Linked DNA regions of Bradyrhizobium diazoefficiens. The protein of the gene in region 1 interacts with the protein of each later gene in a pairwise test. Links are inferred from orthologs where the notes say so. Each region holds a gene or a part of one and is shown in the gene's direction. Other genes may lie near its edges.

Region 1 (10,383 bases):
GTGCGCCTGCTCGTTGTCGAGGACGACCCCGATCTCAATCGCCAGCTCACCAAGGCGCTGACCGACGCCGGCTACGTCGTCGACCGAGCCTTCGACGGTGAGGAGGGGCATTATCTCGGCGACAACGAGCCCTACGATGCCGTCGTGCTCGACATCGGCCTGCCGAAGAAGGACGGCATCTCGGTGCTGGAGGCCTGGCGCCGCAATGGCCGCACCATGCCGGTGCTCATCCTGACCGCACGCGACCGCTGGAGCGACAAGGTGCAGGGTTTCGATGCCGGCGCGGATGACTATGTCGCCAAGCCGTTCCATCTGGAGGAGGTGCTGGCGCGCATCCGCGCCCTGCTGCGCCGCTCCACCGGTCATGCCCAGAGCGAGCTGTCTTGCGGCCCCGTCACGCTCGACACCCGCACCGGGCGGGTCAGCGTCTCCGGCAATCCCATCAAGATGACCTCGCACGAATATCGGCTTCTGGCCTATTTGATGCACCATTCCGGCCGCGTGGTCTCGCGCACCGAGCTGGTCGAGCATCTCTACGACCAGGATTTCGACCGCGACTCCAACACGATCGAGGTCTTCGTCGGCCGTATCCGCAAGAAGCTCGACGTCGACATCATCCAAACCGTCCGCGGCCTCGGCTATCTCCTGACCCCGCCGCCCGCGCCGGGCGCTTGATGGCTTCTCAGGCTTGACGGGAGGCCGAACAGCGGCCTTGGTCCGGTTATGACGTCCGACCACCTGACATCCTGCGTCTCCCGGGATCGGCTCGATGCCCGCTAGCTCACTTGCCAACCGCCTGTTCCTGTCGGCAACGGCGTGGCTTGTCGTGATCCTGGCCATCACCGGCGTGGTGCTGTCGTCGGTCTACAAAAACGCCACCGAGCGTGCCTTCGACCGCCGGCTCAATCTATACCTGCGCACCCTCATCGCCGAGGTCGCAACCCCCGACGAGCCGCCGGACCGCCAGTTCCAGTCGCTCGGCGAGCCGCTGTTTGAGCTGCCGCTGTCCGGCTGGTACTGGCAGATCACGCGCACCGACACCGAGAAGCCGGAGGTGCGCTCCTCGCGCTCGCTCTGGGACAAGAAGCTGCCGAAGCTGGAGGAGCAGGGTGCCGAGCTCACTGCCGCCGGCATTCGCCTCGCCTATGTCGACGGGCCCGAGGGGCAGAATTTGCGCATGGTGGAGCGGCCGGTCGATCTCGGCGCCGACGGCAAATTCCTGGTCAGCGTCGCCGGCGACGACACCGAGATTTTCGACGAGACGCGGAGCTTCGACTACTATCTCGGCGGCACCTTCACCGCGCTCGGCATCGTGCTGCTGCTGACCACCGTGTTCCAGGTCCGCTTCGGCCTTGCGCCGCTCAAGCGTATCTCGGAATCGATCGCCGACATCCGCTCCGGGCGGGCGGAGCGGCTCGAGGGCGAATTCCCGGTCGAGATCGCCCCTCTGGCGCGCGAGACCAACGCGCTGATCGAAGCCAATCGCGAAATCGTCGAGCGCGCGCGCACCCATGTCGGCAATCTCGCCCATGCGATCAAGACGCCGCTCTCGGTCATTCTCAACGAGGCAGGCAGCCACGCCGCCGATCCGTTCGCGGCCAAGGTGAGGGAGCAGGCCGACGTGATGCGCGACCAGGTCGCCCATCATCTGGAGCGCGCCCGCATTGCGGCGCGGGTCTCGATCGTTGCGACCGTGACGGAGGTTGCGCCCGTCATCGAGGCGCTGCGGCGGACCATGGAGAAGATCCACCGCGACCGGGGCATCATGGTCGAGGCCAAGGCCGACCCGTCGGCGAAGTTTCGCGGCGAGCGGCAGGATCTGGAGGAGATGGTCGGCAACCTCGTCGACAATGCCTGCAAATGGGCGGCCTCGCGGGTCTTCATCGAAGTTCTGGTCGAGACGCCGAACCAGGCGGGCGCGGGCCCCCGCTTGCGGATCCTGGTCGATGACGACGGCCGCGGCCTCTCGGAGGCCGAGCGCGCCCAGGTCGCCCGGCGGGGTCAGCGGTTAGATGAGTCCAAGCCCGGCTCGGGCCTCGGCCTGTCGATCGTGACCGACCTTGCCGCGCTCTATGGCGGCAGCCTCTCCCTGAGCGGGGCCCCGATCGGTGGCCTGCGGGCCGAGCTGGTGCTTCCCGGAATATAATCCATTGTTCTCATGGGATTTTTTGGTCCAGTGGCGGCCGGTCCGCAAGCAAGCGGGGGCATTCGAGCCAACGTCCTCAACGGCTTCTTAAGGCGCAGCCTCCTATGATCGCGCTCGGACGCATCCCATGTCCGCCATTTTACCGTGCATTACCGGGCGCATGAGCCAGACATCGATCGAGCGGCTGAGGGAATATCTCGCGCAGCTCCCGCCGCAGTCGCAGGCGCTGCTGATGCGGGAGTTCGAGCGCGCCCTCGAGCGCGGCCAGGACACGGCGGTGGCAACCCTCGTGCTCGAGCAGCTGCGCAAGATCGTCCGCAAGAGCGAAGCCGACGAAGTTCCGCCGCCGCGCACCGACGACCTGTCGCGGCTGCTGTTCCAGGTGCTGGAGCCATTTCTGGTCGAGGCGGGCGCCCCGATCCGGGTCGGCCAGATCCGCCGCTCCTCGCTGCATCCGATCTGGCAATGGCTCGGCCGCGACGGCGCGCCGGACAAAGTCAACGAATTCGAGGCGGCGCTGGCGCGCATGCCGGCGGACGCCGGAGGGCAGGTCGAGGCGCTGGCGCAGAAGCTCCAGGCCGCGGCGGCCGATGCCATCTTCGAGCTGACGGGGCCGGGCGGCGGCGACAAGTCGCGCGCGCTCGCCCGCGTCGGCCCGCCCAACGTCATCGAGGACCTTTATGCGGTCGGCGCGGTGCTCCAGGTCCGGGAAGCCATCGCCACGCTGAACGAGAAGCTGCCGCGTTTCCTGCGCGCCTTCGGCGATTCCCAGATCGCCTCGGTGACGTCCGCGCTCAACATTCCCGTGCTCCAGACACCGCAGATGCTGCCCTTCGCGCTGTCGATGGTGGCGCAGCGGATGACGGCGCCCTGGCAGATCATCCGCCTCGCCATCAAGATGGCCGCGTCCGACGACGAGATCCGCGTCGCGGCGACGCCCTATGGTGTCGCGGTCACGATGGCCCTGCACGACCTGTCCTGCGTGGCCGCGATCCTGCGCACGGACATCAAGCGCGGCTACTTCGACAATGTCGCCGACAACCTCAAGGCGCTGCACGACGGCGTGCGCGGTCTGCGCACCGAGCTCGACCTGCGCAACGATTCCGCCTGGGGCAAGCAGCTGACCTCGATCCGGGCCGACATCTCCAATGCGCTGCAATCCGAGATCGACAGCGTTCCCGGCCGCGTCCGCCGCATCCTGCGCCAGCGGCCCGAGAAGGACATCCCGCCGGGGGCACGGATCGACAGCACCGAGGTCGAGGAGACCGTCGCGCTGATCGATTTCGTCGCGACCTGCCGCAACTATGCCAGCGAGCTTGCGATCAACGAGGTGACGCTGCGCACCTATTCCGACCTTCAGCAATATGTCGAGCGCTCGACCGAGCAGCTGGTGCAGTCGCTGCGTGCCGCCGATCACAAGGTCCGTACCTACCGGCAGCAGCAGGTGCAGGCGGCGATCCGCTTCTGCCAGGTGCTGTTCGGCGACGATTACGCCTCGCTGATGAGCCGCGCCGCGGAAAACGCGCTCACGGGCGAGCGCAAATCCTCGCGCGCCAGCTGATCCAAGCGCACATTTTCGTAAGTACAATTTATAGTTGACGATACCGGTGACGAGCCCTACGGTCACCGTGCAAGTTTTTGAAATTTCCATCTGTGGGCGCATGAAACCCGTTATCAGCTCCATCGAAATTGAGAACCGCGTCGTAGTTGCCAAATATCAAAGGCTGATGGTCGGCGCGAAGATCGTGCTGGTCGAGAAGGCAAGCGGTCGCCAATTGCCGGAGACCGTCACCAAGGTTGCATCTCCGGTTCCCGTCGGCGCGCTCCGCATCAGATTGCCCGACGCCATCGAGCCCGGAACATACTTCCTGAAGGCCTTCAATGGGCATGGCGAGCACGCCGCCCAGAGCGCGGACTTCGAGATCGGCTAAGCCGTTGGATTTCCACCGTTACGGACTGCGCGCGGTCGCGCCGAATTGACAATTGTCAATTGCCGCATCGTCCGGCCGTGGTGTAAAGCCAGCTATGGGCGCGGCTCGCGCGCTTCCGGAAGCTTGCCAGATGACGTTGTGGTTCGTGTTCGCGCTGATGACGGTCGCGGCGATTTTCGCCGTGCTCTGGCCGCTCGGCCGCGGCGCGCGTGCGCAAGATCAGGACAGCCAAAATCAGGGCAGTGAGGTCGCGGTCTACAAGGACCAGTTGACCGAGATCGAGCGTGATCTCGCCGCAGGGCTGATCGTAGCGCCCGAAGCGGAAGCCGCGCGCGTCGAGATCAGCCGCAGGCTCCTCACCGCTGCTGCCAGCGAGCCGGCATTGGAGCCGAAATCGAGCCTGAAATGGCGTCGTGCGGCGGCCGTGCTGGCGCTGGTCGGGCTGCCGCTGGTTGCGGTCGGCATCTACATGCCGCTTGGCTCGCCGCTGTTGCGCGACTTTCCGCTGGCACAGCGGGAGCGCGGGGCAGGCTCCGGCATGGCGCAGTCGCTCGAGAATCTGGTCGTGCAGGTGGAGCAACATCTGGAAAAGAATCCGACCGACGGCCGCGGCTGGAATGTGCTCGCCCCGGTGCTGGAGCGGCTCGGCCGCTTCGATGATGCCGTGCGCGCCTATCGCAACGCGATCACTTATAGTGGCGAGAGTGCGGAGCGCCGGTCGGACCTCGGTGAAGCGATCGCGGCCGTCGCCAGCGGCGTGGTGACCGCCGAGGCGAAGAGCGAGTTCGAGCGCGCCCATGCGCTGAACGCCGATGATCCCAAGGCGAATTATTTCCTCGGGCTTGCCGCCGAGCAGGACGGCCGCAAGGACGACGCGGCCAATATCTGGCGCGCTCTGCTGGCGAAAGCGCCGGCGGATGCGCCGTGGCGGCCTCTGGTGCAATCCGCGCTGGCGCGGGTCGGCGGCGGCGGCGCGACGATGCCGGCGCTGCCGGATGAGACGATCGCAGCGTCCAGGGATATGAACGAAGGTGATCGCAACGCGATGATCCGCGGCATGGTCGAACGTCTCGCTACGCGCCTCAAGCAGAACGGCGAGGACGTCGAGGGGTGGCTCCGCCTGGTGCGCGCCTATCTCGTCATGGGCGATCGCGACAAGGCGAGGGGCGCGTCGACCGACGCCCGCCAGGCGGTCGCCAATGACGGCGAGCGGCTGCGCCAGCTCAACGAAGGCCTCAGGACTCTCGGGCTCGACGGATGACGAGAGTGGAACGAGACGGACGGAGAACGGACACGCCATGACCCGCAAGCAGCGACGCATGACCATCATCGGCGGCTCGCTCGCCGTGCTCGCGCTCGCGGCCGCGCTGGTGCTCAACGCACTGCGCGACTCCATCGTGTTCTTCTCGACCCCGACCATGGTGGCCGAGAAGCACGTCCAGCCCGGCAAGCGGTTTCGCCTCGGCGGCCTGGTGCAGCCCGGCTCGCTCCAGCGCGGCGACAATCTCGCGGTGACCTTCGAGGTCGCCGACGGCAACGCAAAACTTCCGGTCGCCTATAAAGGCATCCTTCCCGACCTGTTCCGCGAAGGGCAGGGCGTCGTTGCCGAAGGCGCGCTCGACGCCAGCGGCGTGTTCAAGGCCGACACCGTGCTCGCCAAGCACGACGAGACCTACATGCCCAAGGACGTCGCCGATGCCCTGAAGAAGCAGGGCCACTGGAAGGACGATTACGGTCCGCAGGCCTCTGGTGGCGGCAAGCCTGCGGCCACGACGGCGCAGGGCAACCCGCAGGGAGCGGTGCGGTGATCGCGGAGTCAGGACATTACGCGCTGGTGCTGGCGCTTGGGCTCGCGCTGATCCAGTCCATCGTGCCGCTGATCGGCGCGCGCCTGCGCGATGCCGCGCTGATGAACGTGGCGCGCTCCACGGCGCTGGCGCAGCTGCTGTTCGTGGCCGCCTCGTTCATCGCGCTGGTGACGTTGCACGTGAACTCGGATTTCTCGGTCGCCAACGTCTACGAGAATTCCCACTCGATGAAGCCGCTGCTCTACAAGATCACCGGCGTGTGGGGAAACCATGAAGGCTCGATGCTGCTGTGGGTGTCGATCCTGGCATTGTTCGGCGGCCTGGTCGCAGCGTTCGGCAACAATTTGCCGCTGTCGCTGCGCGCGCATGTGCTGGCCGTGCAGGCCTGGATCGCCAGCGCGTTCTATCTCTTCATCCTGATGACCTCGAATCCGTTCCTGCGCATCGCGACCCCGCCGATCGAGGGACGCGATCTCAACCCGGTGCTGCAGGACATCGGCCTCGCGGTGCATCCGCCGATGCTCTATCTCGGCTATGTCGGCTTCTCGATCTCGTTCTCCTTTGCGATCGCCGCGCTGCTCGAGGGGCGGATCGATGCGGCCTGGGCGCGCTGGGTGCGGCCCTGGACGCTGGCGGCCTGGATCTTCCTGACCTTGGGCATCGCGATGGGCTCGTACTGGGCCTATTACGAGCTCGGCTGGGGCGGCTGGTGGTTCTGGGATCCGGTCGAGAACGCCTCGCTGATGCCGTGGCTCGCCGGCACCGCGCTGCTGCACTCGGCGCTGGTGATGGAGAAGCGCAACGCGCTGAAGGTCTGGACTATCCTGCTGTCGATTCTGACCTTCTCGCTGTCGCTGCTCGGCACCTTCCTGGTGCGCTCGGGCGTCATCACCTCGGTGCACGCTTTCGCCACCGATCCGACCCGCGGCGTGTTCATCCTGCTGATCCTTTGCCTATTCATCGGCGGCAGCCTGTCGCTGTTCGCGGGCCGCGCCACCTCGTTGAAGCAGGGCGGCCTGTTCGCGCCGATCTCGCGCGAGGGCGCGCTGGTGCTGAACAATCTGCTGCTGACCGTGGCCTGCGCGGTCGTGCTGTTTGGCACGCTCTATCCGCTGGCGATGGAAGTGCTGGCCGATTTCAAGATGTCGGTCGGCGCGCCGTTCTACAATCTGACGTTCGTGCCATTGTTCACGTTGCTGCTGCTCGCAGTCCCGTTCGGCCCAATGCTGGCGTGGAAGCGCGGCGATCTGCTCGGTGTCACCCAGCGCCTGCTCGCCGCGGGCGTCGCCGGCCTCGTCGCCGTCGCCGTCGCCTGGGGCTGGGCGAGCGGGGGCAGTACGCTGGCGCCGCTCGCGATCGGACTCGGCATCTTCGTCATCGCCGGCGCCGTCACGGACATTGTCGAGCGCACCGGCCTCGTGCGGCTGCCGTTCGCAACGGCCTTGCACCGGGCCCGCGGCCTGCCGCGCTCGGCCTGGGGGGCGGCATTCGCACATGCCGGCCTCGGCATCGCCCTGATCGGAATCGTCTGCGAGACCACCTGGAACAGCGAATACATCGCGACGATGAAGCAGAACGACGTCGCCCATGTCGCCGGCTACGACCTCAAGCTTGACGGCCTGTTTTCGCGCCAGGGGCCGAACTATCGCGAGATGATCGCCGAGTTCAGCGTCGGCCGCGACGGCGGGATGATCAGCGTCATGACGCCGTCGAAACGCAGCTTTACCACGCGTGGCTCTTCGACCACGGAGGCCGCGCTGCTGACGCGCGGCGCAAGTCAGCTCTACGTTTCGCTCGGCGATGCCACCGCGGAAGGTGCCATCGCCGTCCGCATCTATCACAAGCCGCTGGTGCTCCTGATCTGGTGGGGGCCGGTGCTGATGGCGTTCGGCGGCATGCTGTCGCTGTCCGACCGCCGCCTGCGGGTCGGTGCGCCAAAGCCGGCGCGGGCCAAGCAGCGCCTCCAGCCGGCGGAGTGATCTTGATGCGCCGGATGATGGCCGCGTTCGTCGCGTTGATGCTGTTGGCTTCGCCGGCGGCGCATGCCGTGCAGCCCGACGAGATCATGTCGGACCCGGTGAAGGAGGCCCGTGCGCGCGACTTGTCGCGCGAGCTGCGCTGCATGGTCTGCCAGAACCAGTCGATCGACGATTCCGACGCGCCGCTGGCGCGCGATTTGCGGCTGCTGGTCCGCGAACGCATCGCTGCGGGCGACAGCAATGCGCAGGTGCTCGATTTTCTCGTCGCGCGCTATGGCGAGTTCGTGCTGCTCAAGCCGCGCTTCGAGCGCCAGACCATGCTGCTCTGGCTGCTCGCGCCTCTGCTGCTGACCGGCGGCGGCCTCGCGCTGTGGCTGCAAATCCGCCGTCGCGCGCGAAGCGGTGCAGATGCGCCGGCACCGCCGCTCACGCCCGAGGAACAGGCGCGGCTTGCCGCCTTGATGTCCGACGACACCACCCCCTCGCGCTAGCTTCGCGAGGCGACGATCGCGCTTTGACGCCGGTTGCCGGAACTCGATTAAGTTCCTGTCCGACCACGACTTTCGGCCTGCGTTAAACCGCCGCATCCGGCCCGCCCCTTCATTACAAAAGTTTAACCCCGCCGCCAGCGCGCGGTAAGGCGGGAGTCCCCATCTTCAGGACCGTAAGGCGCTGCCATTCGGCGCCAAATGGATTTCAAGGCCCTGGAGATCTCTGCATGACCGACCGTATCGACCTCTCGAACCTTCCGTCCAACCGGCAGCCGCGCCGGTCGGTGTTTTCCGCGCGCAAGATCGCGCTGATGGCCTCGGTCGTCGCCGGCCTCGGGGCCGCCGTCTACGGCTTCAGCCCGTCGGTCTCGCCGGCCGACCTGTTCTCCAGCCCGGCGCATGCGCAGGTCAACAACGAAGTCAAGAAAGTCGAGCGTCCGATCGGCTTTGCCGACATCGTCGAGCGCGTGAAGCCGTCGGTGATCTCGGTGAAGGTCAACATCAAGGAAAAGACCGCAAGCAACGATGACGGCGACGATTCCTCGCCGTTCCAGCCGGGCTCGCCGATGGAGCGCTTCTTCCGCCGCTTCGGTGGTCCGGATGGTTTCCCGGGCCTCAAGGGCGGCCGTGGCCGCGTCGTGCAGGGCCAGGGCTCCGGCTTCTTCATCTCGGCCGACGGCTATGCCGTGACCAACAACCACGTCGTCGACGGCGCCGACAAGGTCGAGGTCACCACCGACGACGGCAAGACCTACACCGCCAAGGTGATCGGCACCGACCAGCGCACCGACCTTGCCTTGATCAAGGTCGAGGGCAGCTCGAATTTCCCGTTCGCCAAGCTTGCCGACGGCAAGCCGCGGATCGGCGACTGGGTGCTGGCGGTCGGCAATCCCTTCGGCCTCGGCGGCACCGTGACCGCCGGCATCGTCTCGGCCAGCGGCCGCGACATCGGCAACGGTCCCTATGACGATTTCATCCAGATCGACGCGCCCGTGAACAAGGGCAATTCGGGCGGTCCGGCTTTCAACACCGAAGGCGAGGTGATGGGCGTCAACACCGCGATCTATTCGCCCTCCGGCGGCAGCGTCGGCATCGCGTTCTCGATTCCGGCCAACACCGTGAAGAGCGTGGTGGCCCAGCTCAAGGACAAGGGCTCGGTCAGCCGCGGCTGGATCGGCGTGCAGATCCAGCCGGTGACATCCGACATCGCCGACAGCCTCGGCATGAAGAAGGCCGAAGGCGCGCTGGTGGCGGAGCCCCAGGCGAACGGTCCGGCCGCCAAGGCCGGCATCGAATCCGGCGACGTCATCACCGCAGTCAACGGCGAATCCGTCAAGGACGCCCGCGAGCTCGCCCGCACCATTGGCGGCATGGCGCCCGGAGCGACGGTGAAGCTCAACGTGCTGCACAAGGGCCAGGACAAGGTCATCAACCTCACCCTCGGCCAGCTCCCGAACACGGTCGAGGCCAAGGCCGACACCGACAATGACACCGGCAAGGGTGCAAGCAAGGGCACCGACGTGCCGAAGCTCGGCATGACCGTTGCCCCTGCCAACTCCGTGGCTGGCGCCGGCAAGGAAGGCGTCGTCGTCACCGAAGTCGATCCGAAGAGCGCCGCGGCCGAACGCGGCTTCAAGGAAGGTGACGTGATCCTCGAGGTCGGCGGCAAGACCGTGGCCACCGCCGGCGAAGTCCGCGACGCCATCAATGCGGCGCGGACCGACAACAAGAACAGCGTCCTGATGCGCGTGAAGAGCGGCGGCCAGTCGCGCTTCGTAGCCGTGCCCATCGCCAAAGGCTGAGGGCCAGGAGCCTGTGAGATGAGGGGTGTCGCCGGCATCAGTCGCCCCCGCCGCCGACGCTCCTCGGGGGAGCAGCGCAACGATTGCTTCCCCTGTCTACCTTCCGGTGGAATTACGCCCCCCTCCGTCGGAAGGCCTAGGGCGGTGAAGTCCCCCCAGCTTCACCGCCCGCCCTTTGTCGACCCAGGTTCTCGACTTAAGTTCTCGACCAAGTCTCTTTCGCTTG
Region 2 (10,448 bases), 4.9 Mb from region 1 along the record:
TAGGGCGGGTTCTGCACATAGGTCGAAGACATGTTCCAGCGATAGGTCTCGCTCTCGACCGTCTTGATCTTGCGCCAGTTGGTGTCGCCCTTGAACACGTCGGCATACTTCTTCTTGAAGATCGACGCGGTCACGAACTTCTTCATGAAGGCGTTGATCTCCTTGGTCGTCGGCCAGATGTCCTTGAGGTACACCGGCTTGCCGTCCTTGCCTTCACCGAGCGGCTCGACAGCGAGGTTCTTGGTGACGCTGCCGGCGAGCGCGTGGGCGACGACCAGCGGCGGCGAGGCCAGATAGTTCGCCTGCACGTCCGGCGAGACGCGGCCTTCGAAGTTGCGGTTACCTGACAGCACGGCGGCCGCGACGATGCCGTTGTCGTTGATCGACTTCGAGATCTCCTCCGGCAGCGGGCCGGAATTGCCGATGCAGGTGGTGCAGCCGAAGCCGACCAGGTTGAAGCCGACCTTGTCGAGATCGGCCTGCAGACCGGAATCGGCGAGATAGCCCGCGACCACCTGGCTGCCCGGCGCGAGCGAGGTCTTCACCCACGGCTTGGCCTTCAGGCCCTTGGCAGCGGCATTGCGTGCGAGCAGGCCGGCGCCGATCAGGACGCTCGGGTTCGACGTATTGGTGCAGGAGGTGATGGCGGCGATCACGACGTCGCCGTGGCCGAGGTCGAAGTTCTTGCCTTCGACGGGGAAGCGCTTCGCCGGCTCCTCGGCCTTCTTGTACTCGCTGGCGAGCGCGAGCGAAAAGCCTTCGGCGACCGAGGGCAGCGCGATGCGGCCTTCGGGACGCTTCGGACCGGCCATCGACGGCACGACGTCGGCGAGGTCGAGCGTCAGCGTCTCCGTGAACACCGGATCCGGCGACTTGGCGGTGCGGAACAGCCCTTGCGCCTTGGCATAGGCTTGCACCAGCGCGACGCGCGCGGGCGCACGGCCGGAGGTCTTGAGGTAATCGATCGCGGCGGCATCGACGGGGAAGAAGCCGCAAGTCGCGCCGTATTCGGGCGCCATGTTGCCGATCGTCGCCTTGTCGGCGACCGAGAGATTGTCGAGGCCGGGGCCGAAGAACTCGACGAATTTGCCGACGACGCCGAGCTTGCGCAGCATCTGCGTCACCGTCAGCACGAGATCGGTGGCGGTGACGCCTTCCTTGAGCTGGCCCTTCAGCTTGAAGCCGACGACGTTGGGCAGCAGCATCGATAGCGGCTGGCCGAGCATACAGGCTTCCGCCTCGATGCCGCCGACACCCCAGCCGAGCACGGCGAGGCCGTTGACCATGGTGGTGTGGGAATCGGTGCCGACCAGCGAGTCGGGATAGGCGACCTCGAAGGTGCCGGTCTTCTTGCCGACCGTCATCTTCTCCTTCTTGGTCCAGACCGTCTGGGAGAGATATTCGAGATTGACCTGATGGCAGATGCCGGTGCCGGGCGGCACGACGGAGAAGTTGGAGAACGCCTTCTGGCCCCACTTCAGGAACTCGTAGCGCTCCTGGTTCTGCTTGTACTCTTCGGTGACGTTCTTGGCGAAAGCCTTGTTGTCGCCGAAGAAGTTCACGATCACCGAGTGGTCGATGACGAGGTCGACCGGCACCAGCGGGTTGATCTTCTCAGGCTCGCCGCCGAGTTTCTGCATCGCGTTGCGCATTGCGGCAAGATCGACCACCGCGGGCACGCCGGTGAAGTCCTGCATCAGCACGCGGGCGGGACGGAATGCGATTTCATGCTCCAGCGACTTCTTGCGCAGCCACTTCGACACCGCGACGATGTCGTCCTTCTTGACCGAGCGGCCGTCCTCGTTGCGCAGGAGGTTCTCGAGCAGGACCTTCATCGAATAGGGGAGCTTCGAAATTCCCTTCAGACCATTCTTCTCGGCCGTGGGCAGGCTGTAATAGACGTAGGTCTTGGCGCCGACCTTGAGGGTCTTTTTGCATTTGAAGCTGTCGAGCGAGGTCATGTACGAAATCCCAATCGTTAGTTATACCCGGCCGGGTATTTTAACACCGTCAGCATAGCAGGCTGGGTCGCTTGCAGGGGCAGGTTGAGTTGCTGCATCAAGTAGTTCCGGGCTTATAGAAGCTTTCTAACCGCACCGCCACAGCCACAAACATACCCAGCAATCCGCGAGCCAAAAATTCTGATGCGCTACCGCAAGTTTTCCTGAGGCCTGGCTGTGAGCGGGTTGGGACCAGGCCAGATGCAGCTGTCCGGACGCGGGGTCGCCTGCGTGCGGGGCGGCCGGGAGGTGTTTGCCGGGCTCGATTTCGAGGCCGTCTCGGGCGAAGCCGTCGCGGTGATCGGCCGCAACGGCGCGGGCAAGACCTCGCTGCTGCGGCTGATCGCGGGGCTGCTCGTTCCGGCCGGCGGCACGATCGTACTGGACGGGGGCGACGCCGACATGACGCTGCCCGAGCAGTGTCACTATCTCGGCCATCGCGACGCCCTCAAGCCGGCGCTGAGCGTGGCTGAAAATCTATCGTTCTGGGCTGATTTTCTCGGCGGCGAGCGCAGTGATGCGGGTGAAAGCCTCGCCACCGTGGGACTCGACCATGCGGCCGATTTGCCCGCCGCCTTCCTGTCCGCGGGTCAGCGCCGCCGGCTCTCGCTCGCCCGCCTGCTGACCGTCCGCCGGCCGGTCTGGCTGCTGGACGAGCCGACCAATGCGCTGGATGCCGCCGGCCAGGATATGTTCAGCGGCCTGATGCGGGAGCATCTGGCGCGCGGCGGCCTGATTATCGCCGCGACCCACGCCCCGCTCGGGATCGAATCGCGGGAGCTGCGGATCGGGGGTGTGGCGTGAGGTGGGCCGACCCTCAGCTTTCCGAGCGGCATGATGGCGACCTCTCCGTTCCCTCCCCCCTTGTGGGGGAGGGGCAGGGAGGGGGGTGCCACACGGCATGCTCTCTTGGTTCTAGCGTTTGGGAAGCAGGCGCTCCGCTGCGGACCGTCCGCCCCTCAAAGGCACCTCGCCCGGGGCTACCCCCCTCCCCCGCCCTCCCCCACAAGGGGGGAGGGAGCGCATCATGTGCTCGGCTGGCAGCGGACGCTTCGGCGATCATTGGGAGCACCCCATGACCGCCCTTGCCGCCCTGATCCGTCGGGACGTCCGGATCGCGCTGCGCGTCGGGGGCGGGGCGCTGATTGGCGTGTTGTTCTTCCTGACCGTCGTCGTGCTGATGCCCTTCGCCGTTGGGCCGGATCTAGCGCTGTTGTCACGACTCGGGCCGGCGATCCTGTGGCTCGGCGCGCTGCTGGCGAGCCTTTTGACGCTGGACCGGCTGTTCATGGCCGACCATGAGGACGGCTCGCTCGATTTGATCGCGATGAGCCGGACGCCGCTGGAACTCGCCTGTGCGGCCAAGGCGCTGGCGCATTGGCTGGCGGCGGGCCTGCCGCTGATTGTCGCAACCCCCGTGCTGGGCCTGCTGCTCAACCTCGACATGGTCGCGACCGGCGCGGTGGCGCTGACGCTTTTGGCCGGCACTCCGGCGCTGACCTTCACCGGCATGATCGGCGCTGCACTCGCCGTAACCCTGCATCGCGGCGGGCTGCTGATGGCCGTGCTGGTGCTGCCGCTGTCGATTCCCGTGCTGATCTTCGGCGTCGCGGCCTCGCAGGCCGCGATCGTCGGCCCCATGACCTTCGGTGCGCCGTTCTCGATCCTGTGCGCGCTGTCGCTGGTCAGCCTCGTGATCGGCCCGTTCGCGGCGGCGGCAAGCCTGCGGCATGGGCTAGACTGAGATGGGCTCGACTGATCTTGCCCCCGATCAACTTTCGCCGCCCGCTTTCATGCTGATTGCGTGAGCGCCTACCTGTGATTATCAGAAGACCATGTCGCTGATCGACCTCGCCAATCCCACACGGTTCCTCGCGCTGACGGCGCGGGTGCTGCCCTGGCTTGCGGCTGCGACAATCATCGTGCTCACGATCGGCCTCTACCAGTCCGCGCTTGCGCCCGACGACTACCAGCAGGGCGCGACCGTGAAGATCATGTTCATCCACGTGCCCAATGCCTGGCTGTCGATGTTCGTCTGGGGCGTGATGAGCATCGCCTCGCTCGGCACGCTGGTGTGGCGGCATCCGCTCGCCGACGTTGCCGCGAAAGCGGCGGCTCCGATCGGCGCCAGCTTCACCTTCCTTGCACTGCTCACCGGTTCGCTGTGGGGACGTCCGATGTGGGGCACCTATTGGGAATGGGACGCGCGGCTGACCTCGGTGCTGATCCTGTTCCTGATGTATCTCGGCCTGATGGCGCTGTGGCGCGCGGTCGACGATCCCTCGCGCGCGGCGCGCGCCGCCGCCGTGCTGACGCTGGTCGGTGCGATCAATCTTCCCATCATCAAGTTCTCGGTCGACTGGTGGAACACGCTGCACCAGCCGGCCTCGGTGATGCGCATGGGCGGCTCGACGCTCGACAAATCGTTTTTGATCCCGCTGCTGGTGATGGCGGTCGCGTTCACGCTGCTGTTCGTCACGCTGCATCTGGCCGCGATGCGCAATGAGATTTTGCGCCGGCGCGTCCGCTCGCTGCAGATGATGCAGGCGAGCCAGAAGGCTGCGTGATGATATCGCTTGGTCCATACGCATCCTTCATCGTGACGTCCTACGCGGCTGCGGCGGTCGTCGTGGTGATCCTGATCGGCTGGGTCATCATCGATTATCGCAACCAGACGGAGCGTTTGCGCGAGCTCGAACGCACCGGCATTAGCCGCCGCTCCGGCCGCAGCGGGACGAAGCTGCGATGAGCAATCAATCGACCTCCGCCCCGCCGCAGCGTCGCACCTTCCTGATGGTGCTGCCGCTGATCGCCTTCATTGCGCTCGCGCTGCTGTTCTGGTTCCGGCTCGGCAGCGGCGATCCCTCGCGAATTCCCTCCGCACTGATCGGTCGTCCGGCGCCGCAGACCACGCTGCCGCCGCTCGAGGGGTTGCAGACTGATAACGCGCAGGTCCCTGGCCTCGACCCGGCCGCGTTCAAAGGCAAGGTCAGCCTCGTCAATGTCTGGGCATCCTGGTGCGTGCCGTGCCACGACGAGGCGACGCTGCTGACGGAGCTCGCCAAAGACAAGCGCTTCGCGCTCGTCGGCATCAACTACAAGGATGCGCCCGACAACGCGCGGCGCTTCCTGGGACGCTACGGCAACCCATTCGGCCGCGTCGGCGTCGACGCCAACGGCCGCGCCTCGATCGAATGGGGCGTCTATGGCGTGCCGGAGACCTTTGTCGTCGGCCGCGAGGGCACCATCGTCTACAAGCTGGTCGGGCCGATCACGCCGGAAAACTATCGGACGGTGTTGCTGCCGCAGCTTGAGAAGGCGCTGAAGGCGACCGGCTCCTAACACCGCTCTCGTGCCCCGGACGCTGCGCAGCGCTTCTTCAGCGGTGCGCTGCAAAGCCGGGGCCCATATCACCACGACGGCGCTCCTGGATGGTTCTGGGTCCCGGCTCTGCGCAGCAGCGCAAGAGCGCTGCAGCGCATCCGGGACACGAGACGGTCATCACCCCTTCCGCACATCCCCCGCCTCTGCCTCGCTCGCTTCCAGCGAGGCCGGCTCGATCCCGTAGCGCTTGGTCAGCGGCATCTGGGCGATGGCGAAGACCATGGTCAGCGGGGTGACGCCGAACACCTTGAAGTTCACCCAGAAGTCCGTGCTCTGGGTGCGCCAGACGACCTCGTTCAGCACCGCCATGCCGGCGAAGAACAGCGCCCAGCGCAGCGTCAGGATGCGCCAGCCCTGCGGCGTCAGGTTGAACATCTGGTCGAACATCACGGCGATGAAGGAGCGGCCGAACAGCAGGCCGCCGCCGAGGATCGCGGCGAACAGGCCGTAGATGATGGTCGGCTTGACCTTGATGAAGGTCTCGTCGTGCAAGACCAGGGTCAGCGTGCCGAACACCAGCACGATCACGCCTGTGACGATCGCCATGATCGGGATGTGACGCGTCACCACATAGGAGGCGATCATCGCCGCGACGATCGCGATCATGAAGGCGCCGGTGGCGGCGAACAGGTTGAACTTCGCATTGACGAAGAAGAACACGAGCAGCGGACCGAGCTCGGTCGCCAGCTTGAACAGCGGATGCGGCTGGGTCTTGTCCATTACCTGACCTTTGTTGCTGTCATCCCCCCGCGAAGGCGAGGGATCCAGTATTCCAGAGGCAGCTCGGCTTGAACCGAGAAACTGCGGCGTACTGGATGCCCCGCCTCCGCGGGGCATGACGAAAGAAACCTACGATTCGATTCCGGCAATCGCGCGGGCGAAATCGCGCGCGGTGAAGGGGGCGAGATCGTCGACGCCTTCACCGACGCCGATGAAATGCACCGGCAGTTTGAATTTCTCCGCGAGCGCCACCAGAATGCCGCCGCGCGCGGTGCCGTCGAGCTTGGTCATCACGAGGCCGGTGACGCCGGCGGTGCGATGGAAGGCCTCGACCTGCGACAGCGCGTTCTGGCCCACGGTCGCGTCCAGCACCAGCAGCACGGCATGCGGTGCAGTCGCATCCACCTTGCGGATCACGCGCACGACCTTTTCGAGCTCGTTCATCAGCTCGGCCTTGTTCTGGAGACGGCCGGCGGTGTCGATCAGCAGCACGTCGACGCCCTGCTCCTTCGCCGCCGTCAGCGCGTTGAAGGCAAGGCTCGCCGAATCCGATCCTTGCGCGCCCGCGATGACCGGGGTCTTGGTCCGCTCCCCCCAGACCTTGAGCTGTTCAATCGCGGCGGCACGAAACGTGTCGCCGGCGGCCAGCATCACCTTGCGGCCCTCGGAGGCGAATTTCTGCGAGAGTTTTCCGATCGTCGTGGTCTTGCCGGAGCCGTTGACGCCGACCACGAGGATCACGAACGGCTTCTTCGCCGCATCGATCTCGAGGGGCTTGGCCACCGGTGCCAGCACCTTCTCGACCTCGGTTGCGACGACGTCCTTGACCTCGTCCGCCGAGATCGCCTTGTCGTAGCGTCCGGTGCCGACGGCGTCCGCAATCCGCACCGCGACCTCAGTGCCGAGATCGGCGCGCAGCAGCACGTCCTCGATGTCGTCGAGCATGGCGCGGTCGAGCTTGCGCTTGGTGACGAGATCGGCGACCGCGGTCCCGAGCGAGGACGAGGTGCGCTTCAGCCCGTTGGACAGGCGGCGCCACCAGCTCAGCTTGGGGGGATCTGACGTGGTATCGTTCATGGCGGGGGTGTGTTAGCCGTTCCGGCCTCTAAACGAAAGTCTTGCAATTGCTCGATGTTCCCCAATTGACTGCCGACGAGATCCTCGCGCGCGTGCTCCATCGCGACGGATTGATGCTGGTCATCGACAAGCCGGCCGGCCTTCCCGTGCATCGCGGCCCCAAAGGCGGCGCCAATCTGGAAGACTCTTTCGACGCGCTCCGGTTCGGTCTGCCGCGACCGCCGGTGCTGGCCCATCGGCTCGACAAGGACACTTCCGGTTGCCTCGTGCTCGGCCGCCACCGCAAGGCGACTGCCTCGCTCGGCCTGCTGTTCAAGCACGGCAAGATCGGCAAGACTTACTGGACCGTGGTTGAAGGCGGCCCCATTGCGGATGAAGGCGTCATCGACATGCCGCTCGGCCGGCTCAATGCCGAGCGCGGCTGGTGGCAGAAACCCGACCCAGAGGGCCAGAAGGCGATTACCAACTGGAAGGTGATGGGACGTGGCGACGGTTTCACCTGGCTCGCCATGGAACCGGTGACCGGGCGGACCCATCAATTGCGCGTGCATTCGGCCGAGAGCGGCTGGCCAATCTTTGGCGATAACATTTACGGCAACGGTCCGCGTTTCGGCGAGCCGAAGCTGCACCTGCATTCCCGCGAGATCGTGGTGCCGATCTCCCGGAACAAGGAGCCGGTCCGCGTCGTGGCGCCGGCGCCGCCGCATATGCATGAGAAGCTCAGGGCGTGCGGGTGGAACGGGGAATAGGTGCCGCTGGCGTTCACCTTTCCCGCGTGCCGGAGAGGTCGGCGCGAAGCGCGGGGCGAGGGTTCTATGGGAGATTGTCCCGTCGCGGAGACACCCTCTCCCCAACCCTCCCCCGCAAGCGGGGGAGGGAGCACAGCTCCGCCGCCGCATCACCTCGTCCTCATCGCTCCATGGTTTACGAAACGTTCAGCGCTCATCGCTAATGATAGCGGTTGCTTAGAACAAGCTTCCGTCAATCCGCTCAGGACGAGCTGCGCGACATGTCCAAGGCCGAGCTATCGATCATCGACGAGGTCGAATCCGCGATTCGGATGGGCTCGGCGGAAAAGGGCCTGGAAACCGCCCGGCGCGTCACCGACCTGTTCCTGTCCTCTGCCGGAAGCTTCGATGACGAGCAGATCGCGCTGTTCGACGAGGTGCTCGACCGCCTGATCGGCACCATAGAGCTGCGCGCCATAGCTGATATGGGCGCGCGAATTGCCTTGGCCGAGATCAGCGCGCAGCTCGCGCCGATCGCGCAGGCGCCGCCCTCGGTGATCCGCCGCCTGGCCAACAATGACGAGATCCGCATCGCCGGTCCGGTGCTGCAGGAATCCGCGCGGCTCGACGATGGCGAGCTGGTGAAGATCGCCTCCAGCAAGGGCGAGCCGCATCTGCTCGCGGTCGCCGGCCGCTGGTGGCTGAAGGAGATCGTCACCGATGCGCTGCTGGCGCGGCGTTATCCCAGCGTCAGCCGGCGCCTCGCCGCCAACCCGGGCGCGCGCGTCTCCGGCAAGGGATTTGCCATCATTGTCGGACAGGCCGAAAGCGATCCCGAGCTCGCCGTCAGCGTCGGCGTCCGCGTCGATCTGCCCTCGAATCTGCGCCGGCAGCTGCTGCGCTCGGCGACCGATGCGGTGCGCACCCGCCTGTTGTCGCGCGCCCCACCGCATCTGTTCGAGGAAATCCAGAGCGCGATCGCTGCGGTCACCGTCGGCGTCGAGCGCGAGATGTCCGGCGTCCGCGATTTCGAGGGCGCCAAGCGCGCGATCGCAAATCTCAAGGCGAGCGGCCAGCTCAACGAGGCGACGCTGCTCGGCTTCGCCACGCAGCGGCGTTATGAGGAGACCGTGGCGGCGTTGGCCGCGCTATCGGGATCGACCGTCGAGGTGATTCGCCCGCTGATGCAGAGCCTGCGCGAGGACGGCCTGCTGGTGCCGTGCAAGGCGGCGCAGCTCAGCTGGGAAACCACCGCCGCCGTGCTCGAAAGCCGGTTTGCCACCGGTGCGATGAAGCCGGCGGATCTTGCCAAGGCGCAGGGGCATTTTGCAAGGATAACCCCGGAGAACGCCCGGCGGACGCTGCGGTTCTGGCAGGTGCGGGCATCGTAGGGCACGCGTGTTTTTCGCGCCCTATGGGCCACACACTCCGCTGTCATCACCCGCGAAAGCGGGTGATCTAGTATTCCAGAAACGGTTATGGGATGCGGAGAAGCCGCGGCGTACTAGGTCGCCCGGTCAAGCTGGGCGACGACACTGATGATGTGGTAAGCCGCTCGCCATCACTGCCGCAAATATTCAGCCGCACGACACTGCCCACCTCCGCGCCCGTGATCGCCACCGGCAGGTAATGCTCCGTCCGGCCCTGCCCTTCGCTCTCGATCAGCACATCGCGCGTCGCGCCGATCTCGGCTTGCAGCCGCTGACGCAGCGCCAGTTCGCCCGCAGCCCGCAGCCGCTTCGCGCGTTCCTTGATCGCGGGTCCCGCCACCTGCGGCATCCGCGCGGCGGGCGTGCCGGGGCGTGGTGAATAGGGGAAGACGTGCAAGAAGGTCAGGCCGCATTGTTCAATCAGATCGAGCGAGCGCGAGAACATCTCCTCGGTCTCGGTCGGAAAGCCCGCGATGATGTCAGCACCCAGCGCGATGTCCGGGCGCAGGCGGCGGACCTGATCGCAGAACGCGATCGCATCCCGGCGTGAATGCCGTCGCTTCATCCGCTTCAGGATCATATCATCGCCGGATTGCAGCGACAGATGCAGATGCGGCATCAGGCGCGCATCATCGGCGATGGCGTCGAGCAGATCGCTGTCCGCCTCGATCGAATCGATTGAGGAGATGCGCAGGCGCTTCAGCTCGGGCACGTGCCGCAAAATCTGCTTGGTCAGCATGCCAAGTTTCGGCGTGCCCGGCAGATGGGCGCCGTAGCTGGTGAGATCGACGCCGGTCAGCACGATCTCGGCATGGCCGCGCGCGGCCAGCGCCCGCACCTGCTCGACCACGGCGCCCATCGGCACCGAACGCGAATTGCCGCGGCCGAACGGAATGATGCAGAAGGTGCAGCGATGATCGCAGCCGTTCTGCACCTGCACGAAGACGCGCGGCAGACCGCTGGCAAAGCCGTCGATCAGATGCGGCGCCATCTCCTTGACGGCCATGATGTCGCTGACGGCGATTTTTTCGCCGGCGCCGAGATCGAACGCTTCGCGCGCCTTGCGCCACACTTCGCCGCGCAGCTTGTCGTCATTGCCGACGACGCGA

The links.
Region 2: the proteins of ccmE (region 1) and JJB99_RS02350 interact in binary tests that used the Escherichia coli proteins (3 or more experiments, as listed by UniProt). The link is inferred for Bradyrhizobium diazoefficiens from one-to-one orthologs.

Annotation. Positions count from the first base shown.
Region 1 is NZ_CP067100.1:5,393,975-5,404,357, reverse strand. What follows is about bases 4,206-7,130. They hold ccmE (cytochrome c maturation protein CcmE), read left to right. Parts: upstream 4,206-5,375; coding sequence 5,376-5,885; downstream 5,886-7,130. Other genes in these bases: JJB99_RS25750 (heme lyase CcmF/NrfE family subunit), read left to right, coding at 5,882-7,130; ccmI (c-type cytochrome biogenesis protein CcmI), read left to right, coding at 4,208-5,338. Also shown: JJB99_RS25780 (response regulator transcription factor), read left to right, coding at 1-675; JJB99_RS25775 (sensor histidine kinase), read left to right, coding at 770-2,146; JJB99_RS25770 (hypothetical protein), read left to right, coding at 2,307-3,707; JJB99_RS25765 (hypothetical protein), read left to right, coding at 3,808-4,077; more of JJB99_RS25750, read left to right, coding at 7,131-7,864; JJB99_RS25745 (cytochrome c-type biogenesis protein), read left to right, coding at 7,870-8,355; JJB99_RS25740 (Do family serine endopeptidase), read left to right, coding at 8,583-10,157. UniProt on the Escherichia coli protein: Heme chaperone required for the biogenesis of c-type cytochromes. Transiently binds heme delivered by CcmC and transfers the heme to apo-cytochromes in a process facilitated by CcmF and CcmH.
Region 2 is NZ_CP067100.1:486,302-496,749, reverse strand. What follows is about bases 2,712-5,701. They hold JJB99_RS02350 (heme ABC transporter permease), read left to right. Parts: upstream 2,712-3,835; coding sequence 3,836-4,567; downstream 4,568-5,701. Other genes in these bases: JJB99_RS02335 (septation protein A), read right to left, coding at 5,502-5,701; JJB99_RS02340 (DsbE family thiol:disulfide interchange protein), read left to right, coding at 4,746-5,342; ccmD (heme exporter protein CcmD), read left to right, coding at 4,564-4,749; ccmB (heme exporter protein CcmB), read left to right, coding at 3,076-3,744; ccmA (heme ABC exporter ATP-binding protein CcmA), read left to right, coding at 2,712-2,804. Outside these bases: aconitate hydratase AcnA, read right to left, coding at 1-1,961; more of ccmA, read left to right, coding at 2,202-2,711; more of JJB99_RS02335, read right to left, coding at 5,702-6,104; signal recognition particle-docking protein FtsY, read right to left, coding at 6,234-7,181; JJB99_RS02325 (RluA family pseudouridine synthase), read left to right, coding at 7,229-7,930; JJB99_RS02320 (DUF2336 domain-containing protein), read left to right, coding at 8,191-9,300; tRNA (N(6)-L-threonylcarbamoyladenosine(37)-C(2))-methylthiotransferase MtaB, read right to left, coding at 9,386-10,448. UniProt on the Escherichia coli protein: Required for the export of heme to the periplasm for the biogenesis of c-type cytochromes.